2 regions of the Streptomyces sp. NPDC006691 genome follow, and region 1 is predicted to be linked to the other one. Evidence: riboswitches for the same ligand, from Rfam matches in the RefSeq annotation. Region 1 holds a riboswitch; the other holds the start of a gene.
The links. A riboswitch is a leader RNA that binds a small molecule or an ion and turns the genes downstream of it on or off. The one in region 1 is predicted to bind cobalamin.
Positions count from the first base shown of each region.

Region 2: linked by a shared signal. The riboswitch ahead of ACFYNP_RS25445 (ribonucleoside triphosphate reductase) and the one ahead of ACFYNP_RS07790 (prenyltransferase/squalene oxidase repeat-containing protein) in region 1 are both predicted to bind cobalamin.

Region 1 covers NZ_JBIAGW010000003.1:222,780-228,184, reverse strand. The annotation lists gene ACFYNP_RS07800 (energy-coupling factor transporter transmembrane component T) at 1-1,274, opposite strand, end outside; gene ACFYNP_RS07805 (ABC transporter ATP-binding protein) at 1-3, opposite strand, end outside; gene ACFYNP_RS07795 (SCO2322 family protein) at 1,282-1,929, opposite strand; gene ACFYNP_RS07790 (prenyltransferase/squalene oxidase repeat-containing protein) at 1,929-3,164, opposite strand; cobalamin riboswitch at 3,278-3,413, opposite strand; gene ACFYNP_RS07785 (MBL fold metallo-hydrolase) at 3,640-4,800, opposite strand; gene ACFYNP_RS07780 (aldehyde dehydrogenase) at 5,064-5,405, shown strand, end outside.
Region 2 covers NZ_JBIAGW010000012.1:201,842-207,246, forward strand. The annotation lists gene ACFYNP_RS25430 (hypothetical protein) at 1-15, shown strand, start outside; gene ACFYNP_RS25435 (alpha/beta fold hydrolase) at 210-1,190, shown strand; gene ACFYNP_RS25440 (NAD(P)H-binding protein) at 1,308-1,970, shown strand; cobalamin riboswitch at 2,155-2,336, shown strand; gene ACFYNP_RS25445 (ribonucleoside triphosphate reductase) at 2,380-4,203, shown strand; gene ACFYNP_RS25450 (anaerobic ribonucleoside-triphosphate reductase activating protein) at 4,200-4,811, shown strand; gene ACFYNP_RS25455 (hypothetical protein) at 4,875-5,255, shown strand; gene ACFYNP_RS25460 (short-chain fatty acyl-CoA regulator family protein) at 5,238-5,405, opposite strand, start outside.

The DNA of each region.
Region 1 (5,405 bases):
CACGCGGACTCCTTCGGTGGCGCGGGCGGCGCGGGCGGCGCGGGTGGTACGGGTGATGCGGCCGGTACGGGTGCGACGAACGCGGGGAGCAGGCCGGCGAGCAGGGAGAGCGCGGGCCACAGGGGCAGGGCCGGTGCGCTCAGGGGGACGACCCCGAGGGTCAGGGCGTCCGGTGCGTACGTACCCGCCCAGAGCATCAGCGCCGCGACCATCGCGCCGGAACCCGCCACCAGCCAGGACCGGGCGCCCCAGCGGTCGGGCCGGTAGCGGGTGCGGAGCTGGCGGCGGCCGCCGAGCCGGAGCCCGGCGAGGGAGGCGGCCAGCCCCGCCGCGAGGACGGGGATGCCGTACCCGGCACCTTCGGAGGCGAGCAGTCCGTAGGTCCCCGCGCAGACGCCGAGGAGACCGCCGAGGGTCAGGGCGGTGGTCAAGTGACGTACGGGGGTCGGTACTTGGGCGGTACGGCCGTAGCCGCGGGCGTCCATCGAGGCGGCCACCGCGACCGAGCGCTCCAGGGCGCCTTCGAGTACCGGCAGGCCGATCTGGGCGATCGCCCTGATACCGCCCGTGGGGCGGCCACGCAGCCGGCGCGCGGTCCGCAGCCGTACGACGTCGGCGACCATGTTCGGCGCGAAGGTCATCGCGACGACCACGGCGACGCCCGCCTCGTACAGCGCGCCCGGCAGGGACTTGAGGAGGCGGGCGGGGTTGGCGAGCGCGTTCGCCGCGCCCACGCAGATCAGCAGGGTGGCGAGCCGGGCGCCGTCGTACAACGCGAAGAGCATGCCCTCTGCGGTGACCCGGCCGCCGACGCGGATGCCCTTCGCCCAGTCGGGGAGCGGGAGTTGGGGCAGCGTGAACAGGGTGTGGCTGCCGGGGATCGGTGAACCGAGGACCAGGTTGAAGACGAGTCGGATGCCGACCACGAACAGGCCGATCTTGATGAACGCGGTGTAGGACCGGGCCCAGGGGGCGTCGGTCTTGCGGGCGGCCACGACGTATCCGGCGACCCCGACGAGGAGGCCGAGCAGGAGGGGGTTGTTCGTGCGCGACGCGGCCGTGGCGAGCCCGAGCGCCCAGAGCCACCAGGCGCCGGGGTGCACGGCGTTGCTCCGGCTCGCGACGGGCGCGGCCGGCGTCCGCCTCCGGCGGGGGGAACGGCGTGCGGGCGCGGACCGCTGGGTGAACGCCCGGCCTCCGGCCGGGCTGGGTTCCCCGCCCGCACCCGTACCCGCTTCCGGCCCGTGCTCGGCCTCCTCGTTCCGGGGTGGCATCGCCGGGTCAGTCTCCCCGGCGACGGCGGCGGGCCTGCCAGACCGCCGCCCCGCCCAGGGCGAGGACCGCGGCCGCTCCGGCCAGGAGTCCTACCGAGGGGCCCGAGCCCGGGGTGTCCTGCTTGGCGGGCGGCGCGCTCGCCGCCGGGCCGTCCACCTGCTCGCCGCACCCTGTGCGCGGGTAGCCCCCGATCGCGCACAGCAGGGCCGCGCTGTTGTAGCGCAGCGGCTTCGCCACGGCGGCCAGGGCGTCGGCGGTGGTGGCGTCCGGGGAGACCTGGGCGCAGGCGGTGCGCGGGGCGGGCGGGGTCTCGCCCGGGGCCGCGTCCTGGGGCGTGCCGAAGTCGATGACGAGCGCGACTCGCTTCGTGTCGTCCCTGGTCGGCGTCGTACCGCAGACCGCCTCGAAGGACGGTGCCGTACGCGGCTGGGTGGCGTCCTTGGAGTCCGCGCTCACCGCGAAGCGGAAGCCCTCCACCGAGCCGTCGCCGGGGTGCGCGGACGCCGGGCCCTGGGTGGCGTACGTCCAGGCGACGCCCGTCAGGTCCCAGAACGACCAGTACCGGTAGCCCGCCGCCTGCGCGGGACCCGCGGCGGTGGCGAGGAGCACCACGGCGAGGAGCAGCGCGGCGAACGAGGCGAGTCGCGTCCGCATCACAGCTGCTGGTTCTTCTTGCGGCCGCTGATCAGGAAGCCGACGCCGATGCCGGCGACCAGGCCGACGCCGACGATCCACCAGACCGAGATGCCGTCGTTCTTCTCGGACGACGACTTCGGCTTGGACGCGTCGGCCGGGGCGGACGACGTGGCCGTGGCCCGGGGGCCCGTCGCGTTCAGGGAGTCGACCAGGTTCACTCCGCCGAAGTTCGTCGGGTCGGCACCGGTCGCGTCCGCGGCGAAGATGAGCTGGGCGTAGGCGGCGGGGCCGCTCTCCTTGGCCCAGGCGGTGGCGTTCTTGGCGAGCCAGTCGGCGGACGCCTTCGCCTGCTGGGACAGCCCGTCGGCGGCGAGGGCGACGACCGCGTCCGCGGTGTTGCCGAAGTCGGGCTGACTTTCGGCGCCCGGCATCGCGGACTTCAGGAACCCGGTCGGGGCCAGCGTCCTGGCGAGGTAGGCGGCACCGTTGTGCGCGGCCTGCTCGGGCGTGGTGGCCTTCTCGCAGGCGGTGCCCTTGGCATCGGCGGGGCCGGCGGTCGCGGTCAGGCCCTTGCCGAGCGAGCCGGTCACCGCGGCGGCCGTCGCGTCCGCGTTGGCGTACAGCTTCCCGGTCTTCAGGTCGCCCTGGTAGGCGAAGGCGCCGCCGCCGGAGGGGTCGTCGCAGGGCAGCGCGAAGGCGAGCAGGCCGTCGAACGGGGACTTGCCGCCCTTGGCCGACTTGACCTCGGCCGGCTTCTCGCCCGCGGCGGCGAGTGCGCCGATGACGATCGCGGTGGAGTTGGCGTCGCTCTTCGAGCCGGGGTTGTAGGCCCAGCCGCCGTCGTCGTTCTGGACCGACTTCAGCCAGCCGGTGCCCTTCTTCACCGCGTCGTCGTGCCCGCCGAGCGCGACCAGTGCCTGGACGGCGGCCGAGGTGGCGTTGGTGTCGAGCATCGCCTTGGGGTCGCACGGCTTGGCCGGGTCCGCACGGAACGCGGTGAAGGCGCCGCTCTCGCACTGCTGGCCGGTGAGCCAGGTGACGGCCTGGCCGGCGGGCCTGACGCCCGTCTTCTCCTGGGCGAGGAAGGCGAGGGACTGCCGGAAGACGCCGTCGTACTGGGGGTCCTTGGTTCCGTACAGGCCCGGCGGGACCGCCGCGGGGGACGGCGTGCCGTCGGCGAATGCGGCCGGGGCGACGCCGCCCAGGACGGCGGTGGCGGCGGCGAGCGCTGCGGCGCAGCGGCGTACGGTCATGGCGGGCGGTGCCTCTCCTGCGGGGGGCGCGGGCACGGGCGCGCGCTGGCACCCGGCTCGGGCCCCGTATACCTCGACGGTGCGGGTCACCTGCGGTGTGCGGGTGACGTGTGAGCCGGTCATGCGGTGACGGGGCGTTCCGGCTTGCCACCCGGGGTGGCTTCACGGCTGCGGGTCAGCGCCGGGTTTGCACCGGCTTTCCCCCGTACGGGGCATGACGACGACCCGCCCACCCTACCCGGAGGGTGAACGACCCCCGGGCTCCGCCCCAGACCCCGTTCGCCCCTCAAGAGCGCTCGCCCTCAGACTCCGCCAAGGCCTCAACGGCCAGGGGGGACCGCCATGACGGGCTGCGGGTGCCCCGGTACCGGGCCACCCGCAGGGGCGCGGGGAGCCGCGCGAAGGGGCTGGGCGGGGACAGAACCGGGGTCGGGGGCGGCGCCCCAGACCAGCCGGACCAGCCGGAGCCGGACCGCTAGACCGAGCGGAACCGGACCACCCCGCCCCCCGGCACCCGCTCGACCCGCCCGAGCTTCTCCAGGCGCCGCACATGCGCCTCCGCCTCCGAGACCGCGATCGTGCGCGACCCGTACGGAATCTCCGACCAGGGCCGGTTCCACTCCATCCGTTCCGCCAGCTCCCACGGTGTGAGGGGGACGGCGAGGAGGGACAGCAGACCCGTCAGCCGGTCCTCGTGGTGGGTCAGGAGCTCGCGGACCCGCGCCCCCGCCGTGGTGAACGCGTGCTGGTGCGCGGGCAGGACCTCGGCGACCGAGAGTCGGCCGACGCGTTCGAGGGAGTCGAGGTAGTCGCCGAGCGGGTCGGTCTCGACGGCGTCGTCGGGGTCCTCGTACAGGCCGATGTGCGGAGTGATCCCGGGCAGCAGGTGGTCGCCGCTGAACAGGCGCCCGTTGCCGGGCAGCCCCGAGGGGTGCTCCTCCTCCAGGTGCAGGCAGACGTGGCCCGGCGTGTGACCCGGAGTCCAGATCGCGCGGAGCCGGCGCCCGGCCAGCGGCAGCAGGTCGCCCGGCACGATCTCGCGGTCGGGCAGCGCGGCCCGCAGCCCCGGCAGGGTCCGCATGCGTCCGGACGTACGGGCCTCGCGGAGCGGGGCGAGATGCTCCTCCGGGGCGCCGACCGCCGTGAGCTTGGCGCACAGGTAGTCCAGCCAGACGCCCGGTCGGGCCTCCCGGGTGCGGCGCACCACGGCGGCGTCCGCCGCGTGCATCGCGATCCACGCGCCGGAGGCGTCCCGGACCTGGCCGGAGAGGCCGTGGTGGTCGGGGTGGTGGTGGGTGATCACGACCCCGTGCACGGCGGAGACGTCCGTGCCGAGGGCCCGCAGGCCGGCGGCCAGGGTGTCCCAGGAGTCCGGGTCGTCCCAGCCGGTGTCGACGAGCACCGGGCCCCGGTCGGTGTCGACGAGGTGGACCAGGGTGTGGCCGAGCGGGTTGTCCGGGATCGGCACCTTGATGGAGTGGACCCCGCCCCCGTGGTCGGTCACCTGAGGGGCGGCCGCCTCAGGAGCGGTCGGCTCGGGCGAGGCCGCCTCGGGCGCGGCCGGCTCCCGCGCCGGCTCCTGTGCCCGTTCCCGCGTCGGCTCCTGTGCCCGTTCCCGTGCTGGCTCCTGCGGCATGGGGTCCTCGTCTCTCCGGATCCGTGACTCCGGGTCCCTGTGCGGCCGGCCGGCGCACACCCGGTCGAGTGGCACGCCCCCGGTCACTATAACTAGAACTGGTTACAGTGGGTGCCCGGCTCGGCCGACTCTCCGGTGATCAAGTCGGCCCGGGCGCGCATTCCCCACCTCGTCCCGGCCGTGGACTCCTCCAACTAGAACTGGTATCAGTTCTGAAACAACGTCAGGCCACAGCGAAGCCCGCGCCGCAGGAGGCACCAGGCATGACCGAGCTCGTGGAACACGGACAGCTTTTCATCGGCGGGGAGTTGACCGACCCGCTCGGCTCCGACGTCATCGAGGTGATCTCACCCCATACCGAGCAGGTCATCGGCCGCGTGCCGCACGCCTCCCGGGCCGACGTGGACCGGGCCGTGGCCGCCGCGCGCCGGGCCTTCGACACCGGACCCTGGGCGCGGGCCACGCCCGAGGAGCGCATCGAGGTGGTGTCCCGGATCAAGGACGCCATCCTCGTGCGGCACGAGGAGATCGCCCGGTCCATCAGCTCCCAGAACGGCTCCCCGTACTCCTGGAGCGTGCTCGCCCAGGCGCTCGGCGCGATGATG
Region 2 (5,405 bases), on a different contig from region 1:
CTGGGGCTGAGGTGAAGAGAGCCGCCAACTGACCCCCCAACGGCGGCGGTTGGGGGAACCCCTCACCGAACTCCCGCGTGTTCCGAAGAACGTCCTGGCGGCCCGTTCCCCGCCCCGGCACTATCGGCGCGTGATCCGCGTTGAACCAGTCGAACGGCGAGCCCGGGCCGCGTCCGGCTCGCATCGATCAACGGTCCCGGAGGGAACGCATGGCGCAGCACAGCGCGGAGGTCACCCATCGATCGGTCCCCTCCCCGGCCGGCCGGATCCATCTCGTGGAGCAGGGCACCGGGCCCTTGGTGCTGCTCGTTCACGGCTTCCCGGAATCCTGGTACTCCTGGCGTCATCAGCTGCCCGTGCTCGCGGCGGCGGGATTCCGCGCGGTCGCCCTCGACGTACGCGGCTACGGCCGCTCCTCCAAACCGGCCGCCGCATCCGCGTACCGGATGGTCGATCTGGTCCAGGACAACCTCGCGGTGGTCCGGGCCCTGGGCGAGGAGTCGGCGGTGATCGTCGGCCATGACTGGGGCGCGGCCATCGCGGCGAATTCCGCCCTGTCCCACCCGGGGGTCTTCCGCGCGGTGGGGCTGCTGAGCGTTCCCTACGCGCCGCGCGGCGGGCCGCGCCCCAGCGAGCTCTTCAACGGCATGGGAGGAGACCAGGAGTTCTACGTCTCGTACTTCCAGGAGCCGGGCCGCGCGGAGGCAGAGATCGAGCCGGATGTCCGCGGCTGGCTCACGGGTTTCTACGCGGCGCTGTCCGCGGACACGATGCCGGCTCCCGGCGCCCCGGACCCACACTTCGTCAGCAGGAACGGCACCTTGCGCGAGCGCTTCCCCGCCGGCAGGGTGCCCACTTGGCTCGGGGAGCGTGAACTCGACTTCTACGTCGGCGAGTTCGAGCGCACTGGTCTCGCCTCGGCCCTCAACCGGTACCGCAACATGGACCGCGACTGGGAGGACTTCGCCGCCTACGACGGCGCCCCCATCACCCAGCCGTCCCTGTTCATCGGCGGTGCCCGCGACGCGTCCACGACATGGCTGGCCGATGCGATCAAGGCATACCCGGACACCCTGCCGGGGCTGGTCGCCTCCCATGTTCTGGACGACTGCGGCCATTGGATCCAGCAGGAACGTCCGGCCGAGGTCAACCGGCTCCTCACCGACTGGCTGGCCGGCCTGCCCGCCTGAACCACCCCCCCCCGTCTGCGCCCCGCACCAGTGCCATCGGGGCAGGAGGGACCAAGGGGACATGGAGGATCGGTGATTTCCCGGCGCGGACCGGGCTCGGCGCCTAGGGTCGGTGACATGCGCATTGTTATCGCTGGTGGTCACGGTCAGATCGCACTGCGGCTCGAACGGCTGCTGCACGCACGCGGAGACGACGTCGCGGGGATCATCCGCACAGCGGAGCAGGCAGGCGATCTGCTGACGGCGGGCGCCGAACCCGTCGTGTGCGACCTGGAGTCGGCGTCCCTCGATGAGCTCGCCCCGCACATGGAGGGCGCGGACGCGGCCGTGTTCGCGGCCGGCGCCGGCCCGGGCAGCGGAGTGGCCCGCAAGGACACTGTGGACCGTGCGGCATGCTCCCTGTTCGCGGACGCCGCGGAGGCCGCCGGGGTGCGGCGCTTCATCGTCGTGTCCGCGCTGGGCGCCCGGAACGCGCCCGCGCCCCGCGGTTCCGCCTCCGTATTCGCCGCCTACCTGTACGCCAAGGCCGCGGCCGACGCGGATGTCCAGGCGCGGGCCGGGCTCGACTGGACGATCCTTCGTCCGGGCCAGCTCACCAACGGGCCGGGCACGGGCCTGGTGACCCTCGCCGAGTCCACCGGAGGAGGGGCCGTCACCCGCGACGACGTGGCCTCCGTGCTGGCCGCCCTGCTTCATGAGCCCGGCACCGCGGGGCAGACCCTGGAGCTGATCGGCGGAAGCGTTCCGGTGGACAAGGCGGTCGCCTCGCTCGTCGCCTGACTCACCGCGCAAGCGCTCGGCGGTTCGGCGGTTCGGCGGTTCGGCGGTTCGGCGGACCATGACCCGCGATGGGCAGTAGCCGTCACCGCCGCCCGCCGAGACCGAAGTCCCTTCCCTATGGCCCCACATACGGGACCAAGGTCACACAACATCTCGTGTCGGGATATCGCATCCCATCGCAGATGTAGTGTTTCGTTCTGCCGGTTCGACGGCCGCGGCCGATGCCGCGCGTCGAGGCAAGAGGGAACCCGGTGGGAATCCGGGACTGCCCCGCAACGGTGAGTGGGAACGACGGCCGGGTGCGTACGCGCATCCGCACGCGCACAACCCGCGAGTCCGATACCTGCCGGCACACATCCGCGCGTACTCACGCCCGGAGAACGTTCCGACGCCTCGTGGGAGGGCTGACGTGACTGTCGTCGACGCCGTCGATTCCGTGACCGAATATCTGGACCGCAGCGACTGGCGGGTCAACGCCAATGCCAATCAGGGCTATTCGCTCGGCGGCCTGATCCTCAACACCGCGGGAAAGGTCATCGCCAACTACTGGCTGGACCAGGTGTATCCAGAGGCGGTCGGGCGCGCCCATCGCGACGGCGACCTCCACATCCACGATCTCGACATGCTCGCGGGCTACTGCGCGGGCTGGTCGCTGCGCACCCTGATCACCGAGGGTCTCAACGGAGTGCCCGGCCAGATCGACTCGGGGCCACCGCGCCACTTCTCCGCCGCGGCCGGCCAGATCGTGAACTTCCTCGGCACGCTCCAGAACGAGTGGGCCGGCGCCCAAGCCTTCAGCTCGTTCGACACGTACATGGCTCCGTTCGTCCGCAAGGACGCCATGACGTACTACGAGGTCCGGCAGTGCGTCCAGGAGATGGTGCACAACCTCAACGTGCCCTCGCGCTGGGGCACCCAGACGCCGTTCACCAACCTCACCTTCGACTGGACCTGCCCGGTCGATCTGCGTGCGGAGGTGCCCGTGATCGGCGGCGTCGAGATGGACTTCCGCTACGGGGACCTCCAGGCCGAGATGGACCTGATCAACCGCGCGTACATCGAGGTGATGACCGAAGGCGACGCCGCCGGGCGGGTGTTCACCTTTCCCATCCCCACCTACAACATCACCCGGGACTTCCCCTGGGAGAGCGAGAACGCCGACCGGCTGTTCGCGATGACCGCCAAGTACGGGCTGCCGTACTTCCAGAATTTCATCAACTCCGACCTCCGGCCGCACCAGATCCGTTCCCTGTGCTGTCGGCTCCAGCTGGACCTGACCGAGCTGCTCAAACGCGGCAACGGACTGTTCGGCAGCGCCGAGCAGACCGGCTCCCTCGGCGTCGTCACCGTCAACTGCGCCCGGCTGGGCCATGTCCACGCCGGTGACGAGGACGGCCTGTTCACCGCGCTCGACCGGCTCCTCGAACTCGCCCGCACCAGCCTGGAGATCAAACGCGTCACCGTCCAGGACCTGATCGACGGCGGGCTCTACCCCTACACCAAGCGCTACCTCGGCACCCTGCGCAACCACTTCTCCACCATCGGCGTGAACGGGATCAACGAGATGATCCGGAACTTCACGTACGACACCCACGACATCACCACCGCCGCGGGACACGCCCTGGCCGTGCGGCTGCTCGACCATGTGCGGGCCACGATGATCGAGTTCCAGGAGCAGACCGGGCACCTCTACAACCTGGAGGCGACCCCGGCAGAGGGAACGACGTACCGGTTCGCGAAGGAGGACCGCAAGCGCTTCCCCGGCATTCTCCAGGCAGGTTCGGACGAGCACCCCTACTACACCAACTCCTCACAGCTGCCGGTCGGTTGGACCGACGATCCGTTCACGGCGCTGGAGATGCAGGACGAGTTGCAGGGCAAGTACACCGGCGGCACCGTACTCCACCTCTACATGTCGGAGCGCGTCTCCACCGGGGAGGCCTGCCGCAACCTCGTCCGCCGCTCCCTCGAACGGTTCTCGCTGCCGTACCTGACGGTGACGCCGACGTTCTCGATCTGCCCCGCGCACGGATACCTGTCGGGCGAGCACATCAACTGCCCCCAGTGTGAAGCCATGTGCGAGGTATGGACACGCGTCATGGGCTACCACCGCCCGATCGCCTCCTTCAACATCGGCAAGAAGGGCGAGCACGCCGAGCGGGTCCACTTTCGCGAGGGTGCGGGGCCCGGCGAGGGCGCGGATCCCCGCGACGGCGCGGGGACGACGGCGTGATACGGATCGGTGGCTGGTCACGGCTTTCCAGCTGCGACTGGCCGGGCCGCCTGGTCACCACCGTCTTCTGCCAGGGCTGCCCATGGCGGTGCGGCTATTGTCACAACCCCGGACTCCTGCCGCCCCGCTCGGCGGCCGTCGTCCCCTGGCAGACGGTGACGTCCCATCTCGCCCGCCGCCGCGGGCTCCTGGACGGCATCGTCCTCTCGGGCGGCGAACCCCTCCTCCAGCCGGGGTTGGCCGACGCACTGCGTGAGGCGAGGGCGCTCGGCTTCGAGACCGGCCTGCACACCGGCGGCGCCTACCCGCGCCGCTTCGCACGGCTCCTCTCGGCGGGCCTGCTCGACTGGGTGGGCTTCGACGTGAAGGCCGCGCCCTCCGCGTACGAGAAGGTCACGGGCGTCGCCAACAGCGCGGCCCCGGCCGCGCGCAGCCTGCGCCTGCTCCTCGACGCCGGGATACCGCACCAGATCCGCAGCACGATCGACCCGGCCCTGCTCGACGGGGCGGACGTGGTGGAGCTGGAGCGGTGGGTGATACGGCAGGGCGTGCGGGGTCATGTCACGACACCGGCGAGATCCATCTCACCGGCGGCGTACGGGCGTTGAGCGGTCGGCCGTGCCCCTGGACCGGGGCGCGGCCTGCCTCCGGGGCGCCCTGGCACCGATGCGATGAGCGGCGCGCTGCTCGTCACCGCCGCGGGAGCGGTCGCGCTGGGGCACGCGCCCTCCTTGCCCGTCGCCGTGGCATGCGGCTCCCTGATCGGCCTGACCAGTGGGTTCACAACGACCTTGAGCGGCGCGCTGGTCCAGACGGAAACCGACCCCCGCTACCTCGGACGCGTCACCTCGGTCACCACCCTCCGCACGCTCGGCCTCGCCCCCGTGCTCTTCCCGGCGGTCGGCATCACGGTGGCCCTGTGGGGAGCGGAGATGTTCTTCGTCGGCTGCGACGCGATCTGTCTGCTCGCCGCGCTGCTCGGCCTCTCGGTCCCCGTCGTACGGCGCGCCCGGCTCCACGCGCCGGGAACCGCGTCACAGGCCGCCGGCTGACACGTCCGCCACCGGGTAGGGGACGAACGTGCTGCTGTTCTCGTCGATGGCCAGGCGCCGGTCCAGGGGCGGCACGGCACGCTGGGGGCAGTCGGTGCGTTCGCACAGGCGGCAGCCCATGCCGATGGGAACGGCCGCGGAGGCGTTGTC